Regions from separate parts of the Bacillus sp. XF8 genome, predicted to be linked through region 4. Evidence: riboswitches for the same ligand, from Rfam matches in the RefSeq annotation. Region 4 holds a riboswitch; each other region holds the start of a gene.
What was found. A riboswitch is a leader RNA that binds a small molecule or an ion and turns the genes downstream of it on or off. The one in region 4 is predicted to bind thiamine pyrophosphate.
Positions count from the first base shown of each region.

Region 1: it holds a riboswitch for thiamine pyrophosphate, as region 4 does, so the genes downstream of both, tenA (thiaminase II) here and thiM (hydroxyethylthiazole kinase) in region 4, are expected to answer to the same signal.
Region 2: it holds a riboswitch for thiamine pyrophosphate, as region 4 does, so the genes downstream of both, tenA (thiaminase II) here and thiM (hydroxyethylthiazole kinase) in region 4, are expected to answer to the same signal.
Region 3: it holds a riboswitch for thiamine pyrophosphate, as region 4 does, so the genes downstream of both, thiC (phosphomethylpyrimidine synthase ThiC) here and thiM (hydroxyethylthiazole kinase) in region 4, are expected to answer to the same signal.

Region 1 is NZ_JAGDQK010000020.1:144,002-149,619, reverse strand. Features, by position in the region: gene J4P91_RS13990 (homoserine dehydrogenase) at 124-1,149, shown strand; gene J4P91_RS13985 (MBL fold metallo-hydrolase) at 1,127-1,831, shown strand; TPP riboswitch at 1,880-1,987, shown strand; gene tenA (thiaminase II) at 2,388-3,077, shown strand; gene J4P91_RS13975 (alpha/beta hydrolase) at 3,502-5,049, shown strand; gene J4P91_RS13970 (macrolide 2'-phosphotransferase) at 5,582-5,618, shown strand, end outside.
Region 2 is NZ_JAGDQK010000038.1:855-6,472, reverse strand. Features, by position in the region: gene J4P91_RS21640 (ABC transporter permease) at 1-491, opposite strand, end outside; gene J4P91_RS21635 (ABC transporter ATP-binding protein) at 488-1,237, opposite strand; gene tenA (thiaminase II) at 1,206-1,901, opposite strand; TPP riboswitch at 1,990-2,092, opposite strand; TPP riboswitch at 2,154-2,266, opposite strand; gene J4P91_RS21625 (SH3 domain-containing protein) at 2,696-3,769, shown strand; gene J4P91_RS21620 (hypothetical protein) at 3,776-4,108, shown strand; gene J4P91_RS21615 (DUF3965 domain-containing protein) at 4,211-5,362, opposite strand.
Region 3 is NZ_JAGDQK010000018.1:8,624-14,241, forward strand. Features, by position in the region: gene J4P91_RS11220 (MupG family TIM beta-alpha barrel fold protein) at 1-248, shown strand, start outside; gene J4P91_RS11225 (MurR/RpiR family transcriptional regulator) at 468-1,319, shown strand; TPP riboswitch at 1,462-1,577, shown strand; gene thiC (phosphomethylpyrimidine synthase ThiC) at 1,842-3,602, shown strand; gene J4P91_RS11235 (cytochrome d ubiquinol oxidase subunit II) at 3,707-4,732, opposite strand; gene J4P91_RS11240 (cytochrome ubiquinol oxidase subunit I) at 4,725-5,618, opposite strand, start outside.
Region 4 is NZ_JAGDQK010000025.1:26,519-32,136, reverse strand. Features, by position in the region: gene J4P91_RS16455 (iron chelate uptake ABC transporter family permease subunit) at 1-629, shown strand, start outside; gene J4P91_RS16450 (iron ABC transporter ATP-binding protein) at 623-1,381, shown strand; gene J4P91_RS16445 (siderophore ABC transporter substrate-binding protein) at 1,455-2,396, shown strand; TPP riboswitch at 2,700-2,809, shown strand; gene thiM (hydroxyethylthiazole kinase) at 2,870-3,688, shown strand; gene thiE (thiamine phosphate synthase) at 3,695-4,357, shown strand; gene J4P91_RS16430 (hypothetical protein) at 4,683-5,300, shown strand; gene ilvA (threonine ammonia-lyase) at 5,408-5,618, shown strand, end outside.

The sequences.
Region 1 (5,618 bases), on a different contig from region 4:
TATATTGAAAAGCAAGAACTCCCTCAAAGTATGGTGAGGGAGTTTTTACTTCGTGAATTGTATCGTACCTTCGGAGTATAATGGAGCTAACATTAAAATAGCATAATAGTTTGAGGTGATGATATGAGAGTTAACATAGTGATATCTGGATATGGAACTGTTGGAAAAGAGTTTGTGAAATTGGTATTGGAGAAAGATGCATATATAAAAGAGATGTACGGAATTGAACTTGTCTTTACTGGAATTATTGGAAGTACAGTCAATCTTTATAATGACAAGGGCTTACATATTAAAGAACTATTAATTTATGGTACTGGTTCTTGTGCATTAGAGAAATATATCAAACACTATCCACTTGATAAAAGTGAAAAAATTCCTTTTGGTAATGTATTAATAGAATCTACACCAACAAATCTTCAAACTGGCGAGCCTGGAAGAACATACATTCAAACAGCGATTAAAAACCATATGGATGTAGTGTCTATTTCAAAAGGAGCACTTGTTACGAATTGGCAAGAAATAAAAGAAAAAGCAAAACTAGCAAACGTACGTATTCGCTACAGCGGTGCAACTGCAGCTGCACTCCCAACTTTAGATATTGGACAATTTAGTTTAGCTGGATGTCAAATTGAAAGCATAGAAGGTATTTTAAATGGAACAACAAATTATATTCTTACAGACATGTATGAAAAAGATGTAACATTCCAGGAAGCATTACATCAAGCACAGCAAAAAGGAATAGCTGAAACAGACCCATCATTAGATGTAAGTGGAATGGATAGTGCTTGTAAACTATTATTATTGGCAAATAGTTTGCTGCAAGCAGAAAATTCATTGAATTGTATATCTATAAAAGGTATAGAAAGTGTTACGAAACAAGATATACTGAAAGCGAAAGAACAAGGTAAATCTCTAAAACTAATAGCAAAAGCATATAAAGATTATTCAGGAAATCTTAAACTTGAAGTCTGCCCGTGTGAAATAGGGAAAGAACATCCGTTGGCTCATGTAAATGGAACGGAAAAAGGAATCACTTTTCATACTGATACGATGGGAAAAGTTACTTCAACCGGAGGAGCTTCGAGCCCAAGAGGAGCAGCGGCAGCGGCTTTAAAAGATTTGATTAATTTATATCGAACAAATATATGATGAAAAAGAAGCTATATTAGTCGATACTGGTATGCCAGGACAATTGAAACAAATTCGTGATGTGATGAATGATGTTGGTGTGCCTTTCGAACAATTACAAACAATCATTTTAACACATCAGGATATAGATCATATTGGGAGTCTTCCTGAAATACAACAAAAAGCAGATCAACCTATTGAAGTGTACGCACATGAATTAGATAAGCCGTATATTGAAGGACAAGTGCATTTAATGAAAACAAATCCAAGTAACATGAATAAAGACCAATGGGATGCACTTCCGGAAGTTATGCAATTTCTATATAAAAATCCACCTATAGCAAAAGTAAATCAAACATTAAAAGATGGACAAAGTTTACCCTTTTTCGGAGGCATTAAAGTAATTCATACACCAGGGCATACTCCGGGACATATTAGTTTATATAGTGAAAAATATAAAGCATTAATTGCAGGTGACGCAATGGTATGCGTTGATGGAAACTTAAAAGGGCCCGTCCCGCAAACGACACCATATATGGAAATAGCTAAAGAATCGCTTAGAAGATTTTTAGAGTTTGATATTGAGACTGTAATTTGTTACCACGGTGGTGTTTGTAATTTAAATGTTAAAGAGCGGCTTGAACAATTAGTGGGAATAGATGAAAAATATTTTATAAAGTTTGAACGTTCAAATAATATTTGACAGTTCTATGAATTGTGTTATGATAAGTATCAAATTAAATAGTTAATATCGATCCACTAGGAGTGCCTTTAGATAGGCTGAGATCAAAGTATACCTTTGAGACCCTTAGGACCTGATCTGGCTGATACCAGCGTAGGGAAGTGGAAGTGATGGGACATTATATTTATAAAATATCGATGATTTCCAAAGCACTTTCTTTACGTATGTGGAGAAAGTGCTTTTTATTTTATCCCGCTATTTGTGGGCAGTAAGACCCCCACCTCAAAGTTCAGCGAAAGCAAAGAAGTTAGGTGGGGGATTAACTGCCCGTAAAAGCCCGATTCGTGAGGGCTAATAATCAGTAGTGGGATGAAGAAAACCCCCACTGATTAAAGTTTCACTTTATGCATCCATTTATATGCACTGCATGCTGCTGAAAGTCAAGTTTTGGTAAAAGGGCAAGTCGTCTAGGTACTGATAAACAATTGGTGGAGAAATCTGTTTTAGCTTTCTATTTTATAAAAAATACAGATTGTAACTATTATTTGTAATTTATATATTTATTGGGGGTCTTATAATGTCATTTTCACAGTTATTACGCAAAGAAGTTAATTCAATTTGGGAAACAAGCTTTAACCATCCGTTTGTCACAAAACTAGGAGATGGAACGCTAGATTTAGCTAGTTTCCGCTATTATGTACTGCAAGATTCATATTATTTAAGTCATTTCGCAAGAATCCAAACGTTAGGGGCGGCGAAAGCTACTGAATTAGAAACGACAGCTCGCATGGCGCATCATGCACAAAATACATACCAAGCTGAATTATCGTTACATGAGAATTTTGCAAAAAAATTAGGAATTACTGAAGATGAAAAAGAATCATTCGTTCCTGCACCGACGGCTTATGCGTATACATCACATATGTATCGTGCTGCCTATGAAGGACATTTAGGGGATATTATTGCAGCGATTTTACCTTGCTATTGGCTTTATTATGAAATTGGTGAACGTTTGAAAGAATGTCAACCCGAAGAACCAATTTACCAAGAATGGATTTCCGCATACGGCTCTGACTGGTTCCGTACTTTAGTAGAAGAGCAAATTGCACGATTAGATGCAATTGCTGAAACAGTAACAGAAGCTGATCGTAAGCGTATGAAACAACATTTTGTAATTAGCAGCCAGTATGAATATTCATTTTGGGAGATGGCTTACACATTAGAAAAGTGGCCAGTGGAAGAAAAGGGAGAAGGTGTAAGTTTGTAAGGAAAAGATATTACTCACATTGCAAAAGTAACTGCGGATTACAAAAAATGGCTAACTTAGTTTAGTCATTTTTTAGTGTACAAAAATAATCTCTACGTTTTAGAAAAATTAAATTCAGTAATTTGTTGCGGACATATTATAAAAAAATTACACAATAAAAAGAGGGAGAGTATGATTTTTATTGAAGATTCTTAAGAGGGAGGAAATAGCTGTAAAGAAAATTATTGCTCTCTATTTATCTTACAATAATTGGAATATAGATTGATATACTTCAAATTTAGCAAATCATTCACTTTTTCTTGAAAGCTTTCCTAGGGATAAGAATTTAATTAAAGGAAATAATCAACAAACGTATTTTTAGAAAATGTAACTACCTAGATTGTACGATAGTTATAAAAATTTAATATTGGAGGAATCGAAAAATATGAGAACGAGAAAACGAATAGGGAATAAGTTATTACTTGTAAGTACAATTTTTGCGATAAGCATTCCGACTGTTACATATGCGGAAGAAACAACTACACATACGAAATTCTCCATCGCACCCGGTTTGAATGAGATGAAAAATACAGATGAATTGAAAACAAGTTTTTATCCTGATTTATTTATTAATTCGTATAATAATCCATTGTTCAGCCAGCAATTAACCTCAATGTTAAAAGAAACAAACACAAATATTAAGGAAGTAGAGAATACCAGCGATGAAAACCCTTTTATATCTACTACTCTTAAATTTATCCGTGATATGAATACTGAAAATTATAAATCTGCATTTGATTTAACTTCTCGATCTTTGCAAAAGGTAATATCTGAAAAATGGTTGGAAAGCTATTGGAAGGGACTCCCGCTACAATTACAAGCAGGTCATTTTATCGGAATCGGGGAAGTGAAACAAAAAGAAACAAATTCCGTTCATACAAATGTAGAAATCGGATTAATTTTTGAACAATTCACTGTGCCTTTACTAATTAAATTGGATCCATCTGGAAAAATAGATGATTTTCAACTTAGCATGTCGTTTAATTCTGTTGCAGAACGCCCATCATATAGTAAGCCTGAATCATTTGTTGAAAAAGAAGTAGTAGTTGGAAGTGGCGCGTTTCCATTACCAGGAACATTGTCTGTTCCGAAGGGGGATGGACCTTTTCCAGTGGTTATTCTTGTTCAAGGATCTGGAGCCAGTGATAGGGACGAAACTGCATTTGCATTAAAACCGTTTCGCGATCTAGCTGAAGGTCTTGCTTCAAAAGGAATTGCTGTCCTTCGTTATAATAAACGAACGTACGAACATAGCTTAAAAACACAATTAAGCCCTTTTTACACAGTTGATAAAGAGACAACAGATGATGCCCTCCTTGCAACTCGTTTTCTGCAAAATCAACCAGGGATAGACAAAAATCAAATTTATATTCTCGGCCATAGCCAAGGGGGCATGATGGTCCCGCAAATGATTGAAAAAGATCAAAACCAAAACATTGCTGGGGCAATTGTGATGGGAGGACCAGCTCGTACGATCCAAGATGTTGTTTTAGATCAATTGGATTACTTGTTTTCTATTGGAGGAATGAAACCTGAAGAATATCAGTTTTACAAATCGCAATTTGAATTATTAAATGATCCTAATTTCTCTAGCCAGAATCCTCCAAAAGATTTTCATTTAGGCTCACCAGTATTTTGGGATTCTATCCGTAAAACTAAGGCAGCAGAAATGTCCAGGGAACAAAAGACACCGCTTCTTATTATTCAAGGAGAAAGAGACTATCAAGTTCAATCAAAAATCGAAATTCCTCTCTGGAAAGAACAATTAAAAGAGCGAGATAACGTAGATTATCGACTTTATCCAAAGTTAAATCACTTCTTTACAGAAGGAGATGGGGAATTAAGTAAACCGGATGAATATTATAGTCCTGCCAATATCCCTGAGTATGTTATAAATGATATTGCTACTTGGGTGCAAGGAAAATCGAAATAAAAATAGGAACAGTATTATTTAATAACGATTCTCTACATTTAAGATAAAATCATTTTTTTATTGAGAGACACATATAATCATAGTATGATGTAAGCAACTATAAAGAACGGAGGAATTTACCTGATGGCATTTTTTAGATTCCGATTTCATACTTTGAGCCGCTAATTGAATAGTGCTACAAAGGCTCTGCCTGTGCGCAGAGTAATCGGGATTGGTCTGCCTAATTTAAGGTAAACCCTATTTGGGTGATACGTAAAAAGAGAGCGGAGCAAAACTGCTCTCTTTTTTGTGTCTTTACAACTATAATAAATAATGCCATATGATTTATAATCACTTCTATTTTTCGGATGAGGTGTGAATCATAAATTATTCCATTTTATTCAAAGACCCTTCATAAGACTGAGAAGATCACGATTTAAAAAGGGGGATTTTTTCAGTTTATTTGTGATAAATTATTCCGTTTACTCAAAGCACAGGTAATCAGCCTGTGTTTTTTGTGCTTATATGAAGAAATTTAAAGGAGTGTTTATCTATGACAAATGCAAATGAACAGAAAAGTATAGAAGAAA
Region 2 (5,618 bases), on a different contig from region 4:
AGAAAAATGTCTTTTTTTGTTGCACCGTATGTTACTAAAAGTTCCTCCCATTCCTTTTTTGTACTGCGCAATCCGTCATACGTATTTACTGCAATCGGGAAAAATGTAATCAAAACTGTCACAACTACCTTGCTCCAAATTGAATATCCAAACCATAAAACAAATAATGGTGCTAGAGCTGTAATTGGAATCGTTTGTGATGCAACTAACAGTGGATAAAATGCTCTCTCCATCCATGAACTAGCATTCATTAACATCGCGAGTCCCACACCGAGCACGATGGAAATAACAACTCCTATTAAAACTACGTATAACGTCGCCGGTAGATGAACTGCAAGCAATATATCTCGCAACGCCCACATTTTAGCTAGAATTGCAGTCGGGGATGGTAAGATGTACATCTCGTCTACAATTCTAGCTCCCACTTCCCAGCTCACAAGTAAAATGCTACTTAAAATCAATGCAGGTAATAATTCTGTCATACGTTTCATATGAGCACCTGCCTTTGCAACATACCAAGTAGCTCATCTTTTAGCGCGAGTATCTCAGGCTTATACAAATCTTTTCTTGAACGATCAGTTCCAAGGGGAACGATACGCTCCGTCAAAGTTGTTATGGGCTGCTCCGTCACAACTAAAATTCGATTAGAAAGAAAAAGAGCTTCCTCCACATCGTGCGTAATAAATAAAATTGTTTTTTGCCATTGTTTCCATTGTTCAAACAACCATTCTTGCAAAGTTGATTTCGTTAATGCATCTAGTGCACTGAACGGTTCATCTAACAGTAAAATATTCCCACCTGTTAATAAGGTTCGAATAAAGGATACCCGTTGCCGCATTCCACCAGATAAATCTTTCGGATATTTATCCTCGTATCCTTGCAAACCAAATTGTTCTAAGAGTTCCTTTGCCTTTACATGCGCTTCTTTTTTCTTTACACCCTGACATTCTAAAGGTAATGCCGCATTTTCAATAATCGTTCTCCACGGCAGGAGCATATCTTTTTGTGGCATATATCCTACAGGATGACTCGTTGTTTCTGTCAGTTGGATAGTTCCAGCCGTCGGTTCTTCTAATCCTGTAATTAAACGAAACAATGTACTTTTGCCACAGCCACTCGGTCCAATGATGCTAACAAACTCCTTTTCTTGCACGAAAGCATCTAGGCCGTTTATGATTGGCTTTTCATCATAATGAAAAGAAACATTATGAAATTGTAGTATGCTCTTGCTCCTCAAAACCCCACATCTCCTTACGATACGCCATATCCCAGAATAAATACTCAAATCGGCTGGAATATAAGAAAATCTCTTCTAATTTGGCTAACTCTTGTTCAGATTTCCCAATAGCTAGTTCATTTAATAAATCCATTAACCAAATGCAAAGGTCTCCATATTCTTCTGAGCTATATCCTTGAATCCACTCCCCAAAGAACTCATGATTCCTTGCTCCCGGAATATCATTTAAACGTTTTCCAATTTCCCAGTAGCTCCACATACAAGGAAGAAGAGCCGCAATTAACTCTGCAAGCGTACCATTTTGAGATACTGACATCATATAGTTTGTATATGCTAAATTTTTAGCAGATGGTTTTGCCTCTTCCATCTCCTTTACAGAAATACCAAGGCGTTTTGCATACTGTTTATGGATTGTCATTTCTCCATTTAAAATACCATCTATTTGTTCTGCAAATTTTGCCATAACTTGCGGATTAGTCGCTTTCACAACTCCAATTGCATATAATTTTGCATAATCTAGTAAATATAGATAATCTTGTATGATGTAATATTGGAATTTATCTTTTTCTAACGTACCGTCCCCCATCCCCGTTACAAACGGGTGATTATGACTTTTTTCCCAAACAGGCTGCACAGTCTCGAATAATCTCTCACAAAATTTCATTTATATTTCCCCTTCCTTCATATCTGTTTATCTAAATAAAAAAGCCACTCCTATATATAAGAAGTGGCTACAGCAAATAAAAACACATTTATTCGTTGTTCCACTTCCCTTCGCTAGTATTACCTAGATCAGGTCCATAAGGGTTAAGGATTATTCCTCTCTCAGCATGCAAAGCACCCCTAGTGGTTGTTACTATGAATTTGTCCAATAAAAAAGCCCTGTTTCTTTACGCAAAGAAACAGGGACTGACTGTTCATGTCCGAATTGCTTCCCTACGCTAGCATAATCTAGATCAGGTAGTAAAAAGGATCAAAGACTCTCGGTCTTACTCTCAGCTGGCAACACCAGCTCTCCTAGCATAATATGAAATTACCATAGTCAGTATAACACTGTCGTGGGTCATCAGCAACTGTTTTAACTTATTACTATCTCATTTATCCTAATTGGCAAGGACTAATAACCAGTTGGCTTACAGATTATAAAATGAGAATTATTCACATCTAAGTTCTACTATATAAAATATGAAAAATAAACATTCATATAGGCATGGCTACTTGTTCTCCTACTAATAAGTACAAAAGTGATTTTTCACTATCTATTCAGAAAATATCGATTATCTTTTATTCATATTCTAATGATTATTTATCTGTTATTCTTGTAATATATTTCGATTCCATTAAAAAATTGTTATTTTTTCTCATTTCATATTACAGTTATGTGAACAATGCACAAAGTATTATATCTTTATACTATAATAAAAAATATATTAATACATCTATGGGGGCTAATATTAGATGAAACAGAAAGCTACAGCTTTAACGGCAACTACTGTCGCAGTCGCCTCTCTACTTCCATCCATAAATCAAGTAGATACGCGCACTGTAGCAGCTCAGCAATTGCCTACTCAAAACACTCAATATATAAAATCAAATACAAAAATATTATATTCGAATAACAGAATAAATACAATAAATAAAACTAACTCCTTAAAAAAAACAGATATTGCGTTTACTACATCTACTAAACTTAAAAATAATTATATCGTAAATACCAATATTTTAAACGTTCGCTCTGAGCCAAATATCAAATCCTCTATTACTGATAGATTACCAAACGGCAAATTCATCTCTGTACAAGAAACAAAAGGGGATTGGTATAAAATCTCACATAATGGGCAAGTAGGGTATGTAAAAAAAGAATTTGTATCCCATACATCACAGCCATTAGTAAAAGGAATTACAACACAAAATCAATCTTCCTTTTATGTTGGTGCACCTGTATTAAAAGTCCGCAGTGGGGCCGGAACAAATACCTCCGTGATTGGATCTTTACATAACGGAACACAAGTAGAAGTTATAGAAACAGTCGGTACTTGGTATAAAATCCGTTTTGGAACAGCTTATGGATTTGTAGCAAAACATTATATCATTGAAAAGCAACCACAACCTAAACAAGCCGCTCCTTCTATTCCTGCTGTTTTTAAATTTCCTACTCAAGGAACAATTAGTTCTACATTTGATATGCGCTGGGAACAAATGCATTATGGTGTAGATATTATCGCACCAGGTAATGTTTCAATTCATGCAGCTGCTGCAGGCAAAGTTATAAAGTCTTATTACTCTGCTAGCTATGGAAATGTCGTATTTGTGGCACATCATATTCAAGGTAAACTATATACAACAGTTTACGCTCATATGAAAGACCGTTCAGTAGAAGTTGGTGATCAAGTTCAAACCGGGGAATTATTAGGACATATGGGAAATACAGGTCATTCATTTGGACAACATCACCATTTTGAATTACATAATGGTGAATGGAATTCTGAAAAGACAAACGCAGTAAATCCACTGCCTTATTTGGTTCGGTAATATTATATGCCACGTAATATTCCCTTAATAATTGAGTATTTAGCTTTTCTCGGTTTAATCTGTTGCTTAGTAATTTACAATACTAACCTTGTCTTTTTAGCTATCGTCATCTCATTTGTTGCAATTGAATCTTTGATGGAAGCATTCAAAATCCGTCTAAAGAAACAAATTTCTCATATATATACTGCATTTATTATTATCGGCGGTTTAATAACAAATATAATTTATAGTGGTTTTCATATTGCTGCTATACTCCCTGTATTTTTTATAGGGGTATTAGTAATTATTTCCCAATATATCTACATTCCTGAGCACCGTAAGAAGCAGCAAGAAGCTTAGAACAATCTTCTACATTTACGACTACAAAAGGGATCCCACCTGAAGGTGAGATCCTTTTTTCCATATATACACTATATTACTTGAACAAAGAAAAACTTCTCTTTATCCACACGCATATCGTTCATAAATAAAACTTAAATTATACTTCTTTTCTAAGCCCATTCGTTGTTCATCATCACACCAGTAAAATAAAATATCATGAATCGTTGCATAGCGCTTATTCTTTAGAAATTGCTTAATAAATGACGGTAAACAATCATGTAATTGTATAAATATATAATTCCGCAAGATTTCTTCTTTATGTTCAGTTCCTTTACAAACATACATCAACTCTTCACAATAATATGCATGTTGCGGAACTTGAATCATTTCAAAAAATGGTACATATGATAATAGTTTTCCAATGAAGTGCTCGTATCGATTCATAAACTCAAACGACATGTGCTCCATCATTTCCTTCATTACATAAAGATAATCATCCACATGCGTAGTTTTTAACGGATTAAGACGGTCAGAAATTTGAGCAATTACAGCCCTTTGACATGCAACAACAGAACGACTCGGTCCATAATATGTTAAAAAATCCGTACACTTACGATATTTTTTTAATAAGTCATATATGTATAAGTCATAAACGTATGTATTACAGTATATTGCTAAATGCATCATCTCTTGATCCAATTCTTCTTTGGACAATAGTTTTGCCTGTTTGCAAATATAAAAGAATGTAAGTTCCATTACTTCCTTATGAGATAATAGCTTTTCACATTTTTCAATACATTCTTCATTAAATTTAATTCTTTCCCATATCATTACATCTTTATTTTCTAATTCACCGACTCGATATTTTACGATTAAGTAGTTCCAAGCCACAACTTGAGTTAAAATATCCCACGTTTCATATTCCATAGATGTATGTACAAATTCATCTAATCTTTGGTTCACCATAAATGTATAAGCTTCCTTATACCAACCAATCTTTTGGCATAAACGAACAATACGAACTAAAGTTGGTATTTCATCTTTATGAAACTGTGGCAAGCTCTGTACTTTATTCATTGCATATAAGATAAACGGAGCCAAGTTTTCTTGTTTATAAAATTCTTTTTCTTTCCAAGCTAAAATTGTCCGTTCTTTTCCTTCACCTTTTGGACGATTTGGTACAAGTAAAGAAAATAAATCCGCAAAATTATTTGGTTCCACATAGACATCTGTAACCAAATTCCAATTTGGGTTACTCTGTACATCCCTCATATCATTTCCCCTCCGTTTCTACTTATATATGAAATCTTTGATAGCTTAGTAGGTAATCACGATATTATTAATATATTCAAAATCCCTTATGAAACTTATATTTATTATTATATCATTTTTTAACATAACAAAAATTAGTAATAGAAATTGTTAACCCAAATTTCAAATGAATTTAACATATGTCATTCTCCAGATATACTTAATGAAGCATCTTTACATCTTATATACATCTATGCCTAATATTTTGGATACGTTT
Region 3 (5,618 bases), on a different contig from region 4:
GAATTGAACAAGGAAGAGAGTTATTTTCTAAGAAAGAAGAATTGTACACTACTACAAAACCTGGCAAAAGATTGATTGGAACGATTACCGTAGATAATGCTGAATACTTACGATATATTGGTGAAACTCAAATCATGAAACAACAGTTGCCAGAGGATCCACGAGTAAATAGTGTTGGAAAAATACACGATGAATATCTAAGCCTTTTAGATTATGTGAAAGCAGGAACTAAAATTAAGTTTCAATAACGAAGGGAATGATACCTATGTACTAGGGAAAAACGACTAGTCATAGGTATTTTTATCCCGCATTAACGGGCAGTAAGACCCTCACCTCAAAATTCAGCGAAAGCAAAGAAGTTAGGTGGGGGATGAAGAAAACCCCCCACTGATTAAAGTTTCACTTTATCAGGAAGCAAAACGCTGGAGTTAAATAGAAAAAGTATAAATGGAAAGAAGCTGAAATAATTGGCGGTAAATAGTATCCGAACACAAATAGAATTAGTCTTAGGTGAGTTACCTGACTCAGAGAGAAAGATAGCAGAATATATTCTTTCTCATACAAAAGAAGTAACACAGATGACAATACATCAATTAGCAAAAGAAGCAGAAGCAAGTAGTGCGGCCGTTGTTCGCTTTTGTCGATCATTAGGAGTAACTGGTTTTCCAGATTTGAAAGCACGTCTATATGCTGAAGTAGAGCATATACAACATGTAGGATATTTTGATATTGAACCTAATGAAAAAGTGCAGTCCATTATTGATAAAACGTTATCTAATACAGTACAAACGCTTCATGATACAGTGGGTCAATTAGAAACGAAATCTATTGAAGAAGCAGTTAATTTCCTAAGAGATACAGACGTTATTTATATTTATGGAGTGGGGGCATCTTTTCTTATTGCAGAGGATGTAGCGCAGAAATGGATCCGTTTAGGTAAAAAGGCTTATGCAATTTCAGATCGTCATTTGTTAGCGGTAGCGATGGCTACTCAATCAGAAAATGCCTTATTTTGGGGAATCTCGTATAGTGGAGAAACGAGAGACGTAATAGAGCTAATGAAAACAGCAAAAGAGCTTAAGTTAAAGACAATTAGCCTTTCTCGTTTAGGAAACAGTAAGATTTCTGAGCTAGCAGATGTATCTTTATTTACAGCGCGTGCACCTGAAGCCAAAATTCGTAGTGCAGCTACAAGCTCTCGATTTGCTCAACTATTAGTAGTCGATGTCGTTTTCTTTGTATACTCGTCTTCTCAATATGAGTTCACAGTAAAGCAATTAGAAAAGACAAAACATGCTATACAGAATCTGCGTGAATAAAGCTTTTCTGTTATAAAGTTGAAAAAATAAGTAGTTATGTGATCATTGGAGTAGCAAGTGATAGGCAGGGAGGAATCTTTAAGAATACCTTTGCATTTTTCTGATTATCGTGTATGATGAGAAAGTATTGGAAATTAAATCAGTGATAAACTAGGGGTGCCCAAGAGAAGCTTGGGCTGAGAGAGAAGTGCGAGAACTTCTTAACCCTCTGGACCTGATCTGGCTCGTACCAGCGTAGGGAAGTTAACGGCTTTACATAACTATGTCTTTATGAGCCAGGTCCTTGTTTTACTATGGACCTGGCTCTTTTTATTTTGGCATGCGCTGGCCACTAGTTCTCGTCCTTGTCACACGTAAGTAAGGCGGAAGCGGCTTGATCAGAATGGAAGAAGCGAAGCCATCGACCATTCTAGCCACTGAAGCTGGATTCAGAGTCAAGATAATCAAAGTTGCTTGGAAGATGGTTGGAGATTTCAAGCAAGGAAGGTTTCTTGAAACGATAAAGGGGAGGAAACACAAATTATGAAGCAATCTGTTTCAGCTGAGCAAATTGAATTGAAGTCGAGTTTACCTGGGAGTAAGAAAGTCTATGTTGATGGCCCGCGTGAAGGAATGAAAGTACCGATGCGTGAGATCGAACAAAGTGATACAAACGGTGTGCCAAACCCACCGATTCGCGTGTATGATACGAGCGGACCTTATACAGATCCAGAATACAAAGTGGAACTTGAACAAGGAATTCCAACGCCTCGTCATGGCTGGATTGTTGAGCGCGGAGATGTGGAAGAGTATGAAGGGCGTGAAATCAAACCGGAAGATGATGGTGTGAAGGCTGCATCCGAGCATACACCTGTGTTCCCACAAATGGATCGTAAGCCACTTCGCGCAAAAAAAGGGGCAAATGTAACGCAAATGCACTATGCTCGTAACGGCATCATTACATCTGAAATGGAATATGTTGCGATTCGTGAAGGCGTAGAGCCAGAGTTTGTTCGTAAAGAGATTGCAGAAGGACGCGCTATTTTACCAGCAAACATAAACCACCCAGAAGCAGAACCAATGATTATCGGCCGCAATTTCCATGTGAAAGTAAATGCGAATATTGGGAACTCTGCGGTATCTTCTTCCATTGCAGAAGAAGTAGAGAAGATGACATGGGCAACGCGCTGGGGCGCAGATACAATTATGGATCTATCAACAGGAAAAAATATTCATACAACTCGTGAATGGATTATCCGTAATGCTCCGGTACCAGTTGGAACAGTGCCGATTTATCAAGCGCTAGAAAAAGTAAATGGTATTGCTGAAGACTTAACTTGGGAAGTATATCGTGACACGTTAATTGAACAAGCGGAGCAAGGTGTGGATTACTTTACAATTCATGCAGGTGTACTACTTCGTTACATTCCAATTACAGCAAAGCGTACAACAGGAATTGTTTCACGCGGTGGTTCGATTATGGCGCAGTGGTGTTTATATCATCATAAAGAAAACTTCCTATACACACACTTTGAAGAAATTTGTGAAATTATGAAACAATATGATGTTTCCTTCTCTTTAGGAGATGGATTACGTCCAGGTTCGATTGCGGATGCAAATGATGAAGCGCAATTCTCTGAGCTGGAAACGCTTGGTGAGTTAACGAAAATTGCTTGGAAGCATGATGTGCAAGTAATGATTGAAGGACCAGGGCATGTACCAATGCATTTAATTAAAGAAAATATGGATAAAGAACTTGATATTTGCCAAGGTGCACCGTTCTATACACTCGGACCGTTAACAACGGATATTGCACCAGGTTATGATCATATTACATCGGCGATTGGCGCAGCGATGATCGGCTGGTTTGGTACAGCGATGCTTTGCTATGTAACACCGAAAGAGCATTTAGGATTGCCAAACAAAGATGACGTTCGTGAAGGGGTTATTACGTATAAAATTGCAGCGCATGCAGCGGACCTTGCGAAAGGACATAAAACAGCCCAGCAACGTGATGATGCACTTTCAAAAGCTCGTTTTGAATTCCGCTGGCGCGATCAATTTAACTTATCTTTAGATCCTGAACGCGCAATGGATTTCCACGATGAAACGTTGCCAGCAGAAGGTGCAAAAACAGCCCATTTCTGCTCAATGTGTGGCCCGAAATTCTGTAGTATGAGAATTTCACATGATATTCGTGAATATGCAAAAGAGAATGATTTAGAAACAACAGAAGCAATTGAGCAAGGTATGAAAGAGAAGGCAGAAGAATTTAAAGAAGCTGGTAGTCATTTATATCAATAATACGGGATGTACCATTCCGAACACCTTTTTACTTGATTGATCACATGTACTTAACTTAAATATAGAAGCCCCCTTTGCTAAGACGGTAGCAGAGGGGGCTATTATTATTTTTCCTTTAGGAACGTTCGATCCTTTAAGAATAAATTCCAGAAGAAGATAAAGCCTGGAAGTAAGATCGCAATGCCGATTGCATAGAGAATGAGTAAGGCATAGAATGTTTCCTTCGTTGTAAAGCTTGTGAATACAGTAACGTCTGGATAAATGATATACGGTAAATGCGCGACGCCGTAAGCGTAGCTTGCAAATGCATATTGCGCAACAACCGCTAAAACGGCGATCCGTGGCCAACCGAGCGTACTATGCTTTTTATTTGTCCACCAAAGAGAAGAATATCCAATTACAAATAAAATAATAGATACTGTGAACCATGGGAATTGTTTAATTAACCCTTGCATGAGCCAATGTGTTTCGGGTTCCATGACAACAAGGGCGATGATGGCTGTAACAAGTGTTGCCGGACCGAGTACGATGGCATTGCGTCTATAAAGGCGATACGTATCCTCTGAGCCTTGTTCTCTTGCAAAGTCAGCTAGAAAAAGAGAGGACAGGAATAGCTCAGAAGTTAATCCGAATAGCATATAGCAATAAATTACAGGGCTTGATAAAAGTTTTCCGTATAATAGGACTTCTTTACCTCCAGAAGTCGTAATATAAGCACCTTCTGTCACGGGTAAAACCGTAATTAATAAGGCAGGAATTAAGAGCCCCGTAATACCAGAAATGAAACGCAAGGTATGTTCATATTTTGGTACAGAATAAGCGAACACCATAAATGTACTACGAATAGCGACGAGAACTAAAATTAATGTCACCGGTACGAACATGACTGTTGCAAGGGTAAAAGTCGCTTTCGGAAAGAAGCCAAGAAATGCAACAACAACAAAAACGAGGAAAGTATTTGTGACCTCCCAAGTTGGTGATAAGTATCGATTGGCAAGCTTTGCAGCAAGTGTTGGGTGTTTGGCATATACCATGCCCCAAAATCCAGCTCCGAAATCAATGGAGCCTAAAATGCTGTATACGAAGATAAGGGCCCATAAAATGATAATCGCAATACTCGCCTCATGCACGAGAATCTCCTCCTTGCTGCCTTAAATCATTTTTTAGCGGATGTCTTCTAAAGAAAGTCCGTAGTACGAAAATCGTTAAAGCGCCAAGCCCGATATATAAAATGATGAATAAAATAAATAAGGGCCCGACGAAATCAGCGCGCGTAGCAGCATCCATTGTGCGCTGCATCCCATAAATCGTCCAAGGCTGACGGCCACTACAACTGAAAATCCATCCGAATTCAATGCCGAGCATCATAATCGGCCCGCATGCAGCAGTGGCCCATAGAAGCCATTTTGGCAACTCTGCTCCTTTTTTTCTATAAATAAAGTACCAATATAAAAGAGCAATTGCTGCGACGGCAAAAGTGAATACAGCTGTACCAACCATTAAATTAAAGAACGTATGGGTATAAAATGGCGGCCACGTTTCTTGTGGAAATTCATTTAACCCTTTTACGACAGTGTTAGGGTTCAATCCAACTAGCAAACTTAACATATTAGGAATTTCAAGCCCGTATTGTAGTTCATGAGTTGCCGGATCGACAAATCCGCCAATTGCAAGAGGAGCATGTGATGTTGTATCAAATAATGCTTCTGCTGCGGCTAATTTTTCCGGAGAATGTTCATGTAAGGCAATTGCCGATTCATGCCCAGAAAGCCACATGATTGCGCCGGTAATAAATGTAACGACAAGGCCTAAAAATAGCCCTTTTTTATGATAAGCAATTTCACGTGCACCCAGATTTCGCTTTAATAATTTAAATCCGGCGATGGAAGCAATGACTGCCGCTCCCGTTGCATAAGCAGTAATGACAACGTGAAAAGAACTTGTGAAAAAGCTAGGATTAAAGAATGCTTTCCACGGGTCAACGTTAAAAACAGAGCCATCAGGATTCATAGAAAA
Region 4 (5,618 bases):
GTTTAATGGTTGTCTTTTCGCTATTTCTTTATAAATTTCTCTTTAAGAGGGAAGGCAACAATATTTACTTCTTATTGTTAATTGGATTAATATTTGGTACATTCTTTCAAAGTTTATCTTCCTTTATGCAAGTGCTCATTGATCCAAATGAGTTTCAAATTGTACAAGGAAAAATGTTTGCTAGTGTAAATAACGTAAAAACAGAGTTACTTGTAACGTCTATTATTGGAATTGTATTAGTTATTGCATATGTGTATAAGGAACTGAAGTTATTAGATGTACTATCACTAGGAAGAGAAGAGGCTATTAATTTAGGTGTAGACTACGATAAAGTTGTGAAAAAGCTGTTAATTGTAATTGCGATTCTAGTTTCTATTTCTACAGCACTAGTTGGACCAATTACATTTTTAGGATTACTTGTAGTTAACGTTGCGCGTGAATGTTTACGTACATATCAGCACAAATATTTAATAGCAGGTTCTATATTTATTAGTATTATTGCCCTAGTAGGGGGACAATTGATTGTTGAAAGATTATTTGAATTTAATACAACTTTAAGCGTTATTGTGAATTTTGTTGGTGGAGTATACTTCATCTATCTTCTATTAAAGGAGAGCAAGACATGGTAGAAGTAAGAAATGTATCAAAACAATATGGAAATAAAAATGTTGTTGAGGATGTCTCTATTAAAATAGCAAAAGGGAAAATAACATCCTTTATCGGGCCGAATGGAGCTGGAAAAAGTACAGTTCTTTCTATGATGAGCAGGCTGTTAAAAAAAGATGCTGGTGAAATCTATATAGAGGATAAAGAAATTGGCGAATGGAAGAGTAATGAGCTTGCCAAAAAAATCTCTATTTTAAAGCAAACAAATCATATCAATTTAAGACTTACAATTCGGGAATTAGTTAGCTTTGGAAGATTTCCATATTCACAAGGTAATCTATCAAAGGAAGATTGGAATCATATTGAAGAAGCAATCCGTTATATGGAGCTTGAAGATATTCAATATAAGTATTTAGATCAGCTCAGTGGTGGGCAACGGCAAAGAGCATATATCGCCATGGTCATTGCTCAAAATACAGAATACATTTTGCTAGATGAGCCGCTTAACAATTTAGATATGAAACATTCTGTCCAAATTATGAAAGTACTGAGACGCTTAGTTGAAGAGCTTGGCAAAACAATTGTTATTGTCATTCATGATATTAACTTTGCTTCTTGTTACTCCGATCGCATCGTTGCTTTGAAAGATGGAAAAGTAATGAAAGAAGGAGCAACAAATGAAATTATTGATCCGGTTGTTTTGAAAGATATTTATGATATGAATATTCATATTGAGGAAATTGCCGGAAATAATATATGTATTTATTTTTCATAGTGGGGGTTATTTTGGTAGTACTAGCTTACTATCTATTTAAAATAATTTTTAAAAATTTATAGAGGTGATTAAAGTGAAAAAATTAGCAATGCTATTATTAACTTTCATGCTTGCAATTGTAGCTGTAGCTTGTAGCAACAACGCTTCTTCTGATAAAAAAACAGAAGCAAGTGAAAGTAAAGAAATTACGATTAAGCATAAATTAGGAGAAACAAAAGTTAAAACAAACCCGAAAAAAGTTGTCGTATTTGACTTTGGTTCATTAGATACATTAGATAAATTAGGTGTTGAAGTAACTGGTGTACCACAAAAGAGTGTACCAAAATACCTTTCTAAATATGAAGATAAAAAATACACAAACGTTGGTGGTTTAAAAGAGCCAGACTTTGAAAAAATTAATGAAATTAATCCAGATTTAATTATCATTTCTGGAAGACAATCTGATTCATACAAAGAATTTGAAAAAATTGCTCCAACAATTTATGTAGAACAAGATACAAAAGATTATATGAAATCATTTAAAGAAAACACAGAAATGTTAGCGAAAATCTTCGGTAAAGAAGATCAAGCGAAAAAAGAAATTGCAACAGTTGAAAAAGATATAAAAGCATTAAATGAAAAAGCTACGAAAAGTGATAAAAAAGGTTTAATTATCTTAGCAAATGACGGTCAAGTAAGTGCATATGGTCCAAATTCTCGCTTTGGTATTATTCATGACGTATTTGGTGTAGCTCCTGTGGATACAGAACTTAAAGCGGATACGCATGGTAATAAGATTTCATTTGAATACATTCTTGAGAAAAACCCAGATTACTTATTTGTAATCGATAGAGGTGCTGTTGTTGGCGGTAAATCTTCTGCAAAACAAGTTGTGGAAAATGAAATTGTTAGCAAAACGAATGCTGCGAAAAACAACAATGTAATCTATTTAGATGCAAACTACTGGTACCTATCTGGTGGCGGACTTGAGTCTGTATCAGCAATGGTGAAAGAAGTATCTGAAGCCTTAAAATAATAAGATGAGAAACAGTGATAGGATTCATTTCCTATCACTGTTTTTGTATATAAATATGGATTGAAAGACCGACATAAAACCATTCCTTTTAGGTGGTAGAGAGAATCCGCCGGTGGATAGAAGCGGTCAGTTCCTTTTTTAGCCCCATGCCATGTGAAAACAGAAGGAGAAAATGAGAGGAAGTCTCTTTTTATTTTTCATAGCCGCAATTTATATGTTGGAAAATCAACTTGGATTTATATATGATAGAGTAAAGAACTTGTTATTTTACTAGAATAAGAGTAGACTCTGAAGTAGATGAATAAGAAAACACATGGGAGTTTGCGGATGCAAACTGAGAGTACGGCTAATCTGTCGTTGACCATTTGAACCTGTTGGATAATGCCAGCGTAGGGAGAGTGTAAAAGCACATGTTCAGGCACTTTGCATACGCGAAGTGTCTTTTTGTGTATCTCCCACTATTAAGTTAGGAGATGAAAAGAATGAATATACAAGAAATCAAAAAAGTAGTGGAGAAAGTAAGAGAATCTAATCCACTTGTGCATAATATTACAAATGTTGTTGTGACAAATTTTACAGCGAATGGCTTACTTGCATTAGGGGCCTCACCTGTTATGGCATATGCAAAAGAAGAAGTAGCGGAAATGGCTAGTATTGCTGGAGCACTTGTTTTAAACATGGGTACACTTCGTCCTGAAGAGGTAGAAGCAATGTTACTTGCTGGTAAATCAGCGAATACGAATCATGTACCAGTATTGTTTGATCCAGTTGGTGCAGGCGCAACTTCTTATCGAACAGAAGTTGCAAGGTACATTCCAAGTGAAGTGGATTTAGCAATGATTCGCGGAAATGCAGCGGAAATTGCTAATGTAATTAATGAGAAATGGGAAATTAAAGGTGTCGATGCTGGAATCGGAAACGGTGATGTTGTAGGAATTGCGAAACAAGCGGCAGATGAACTAGATACAGTTACGGTGATTACCGGAAAAGAAGACGTTGTGACAGATGGTGAGCGAACTGTTATCGTTCGTAATGGTCATCAGATTTTAACGAAAGTCACAGGAACAGGCTGTCTATTAACTTCTGTAATGGGAGCATTTGCAGCAGTTGAAAAAGATTATGTAAAAGCAGCAGTTGCTGCATTAACATTTTATGGCGTGGCAGCAGAAATAGCTGCTGTTAAAACAGTAGAATTAGGACCAGGAAGTTTCCAAATTGAATTTTTGAATCAGCTAGCAAACACTACTGCGAATGATATCGAGCAATATGGAAATCTCCAAGAGGTGCAGTAAGAGGGGATGAGAGACATGGCGCGTATTGATAAACAACAAATGTCCAAATTATTGCAAGTATATTTTATTATGGGAAGTAATAACTGCCAAAAGGACCCATTACAAGTAATGAAAGAAGCACTAGATGGCGGAGTGACACTTTTTCAATTTCGTGAAAAGGGAGAAGGAGCTTTAACTGGAGAGAACAGGTTGCATTTTGCTAAGCAGCTACAAGCGCTTTGTAAAGAATATAATGTTCCATTTATCGTAAATGATGATGTGGAATTAGCAATTGAATTAGATGCAGATGGTGTTCATGTCGGGCAAGATGACGAAGGAATTACATCAGTTCGTGAAAAAATGGGAGATAAAATTGTCGGAGTATCTGCTCATACGGTAGAGGAAGCACATTTTGCAATTGCAAATGGGGCGGATTATCTAGGAGTAGGACCTATCTTTCCAACGAGCACGAAAAAGGATACAAAAGCAGTACAAGGAACGAAAGGTCTGCGTCATTTTAGAAAGGCGGGGATTACAGTCCCGATTGTTGGAATTGGAGGAATTACAGTTGAAAATGCTGCTTCTGTTATAGGAGCGGGGGCAGATGGAGTTTCCATTATTTCAGCGATAAGTTTAGCAGATTCACCTTATGAAAGTACAAAAAAACTTATAGAACAAGTAAATAAATAAAAAAGGGGAGGCAGCTTAAATAGAAATAAGCCGCCTCCCCTTTTTTATTTAGTAATAGTTTGTATTTCAATGACGAGTTTTAATGGGTATGGAAAGGTAAAAATAGGGATTTGAGTTTTTTTTGTAGGAAAAGGATGATTGGTGATAGATACTACTCTTAAAATGGGATTGGAAAATCCATACGCTCAATTTTGGAAAAAGAGTGATCTCGTTATTTGGGGACAGCAAAAAGTATGATTGATGAGGGGCAATAATCAATGGAGGGTGAAGAAATTCCCAGGGATAAAAGTTATACTTTATATAACGTATATAGGGAAGTGAAAATTTGAATACAAAAAAAGATATAAGGCTATATAAAGGCATTTATTATAGTGTTTTTTTTCCGTTAGTTTTTGGGTGTGTATGTTTAGTTACATGGCCAGATAGTATATTATATGTTATTTCCGGTTTGCTTTTAAACCTTTTTTTGGCTGTATTTTCTTACTTATTTAAGTGGGAACAGTATTTAGGGTGGCGCATTTATTTTGGTATTATTCAATTTGATTTATCTTGCATATTTACTTTAGTCGCAACTTGGTATAGATGGGGAAGTAAGGGGTTTATTGGTGTTGGAATGGTAGGGTATTTTTTGATATGTAAAATAATAGGTTATAAATTTCGTGAAACTATTTTAAAAGAAGCAATTAATCCAAAAACAACAATTGGAAAAATGATTTATGGAGTAGGTTTTTTAGGTGGGGGAACTGCAGGATTTGCAGGTTATTTTTTTAATACAGAGCTGAACGGAAGGTATGGAGAGCATGTAGGCGGTGGGATTGTATTAGGAATACTATCGGTGGGACTTTTATTAATATCAATGTTTTTTCAAGCTACACATTATAAAATTGATCATCCAAATTTTGATGCTTTTGGAAAGAAAAATCAAAGATTCAAGGACGGATGATTATCTCAATATGTAACAGAATAGATTAAAGTTTTACTTTTCAGCATAAAAACATTGGTGCGGCTCAAACTAACATGTATGAATATATCCGTTTCGGAGGCGACAACATGATTTCTTTACAAGATATTATAGCTGCTCATGAGAAAATGAAAGGCATTGTACATATGACACCGCTGGATTATTCAAGTACATTCAGTGAGTTATCGCATAATGAAGTGTATTTAAAACTTGAAAATTTACAAAAGACGGGTTCTTTTAAAGTGCGAGGCTCTTATAATAAGATGGTTTCTCTTGATAAAGGTGAATTAGAAAATGGAG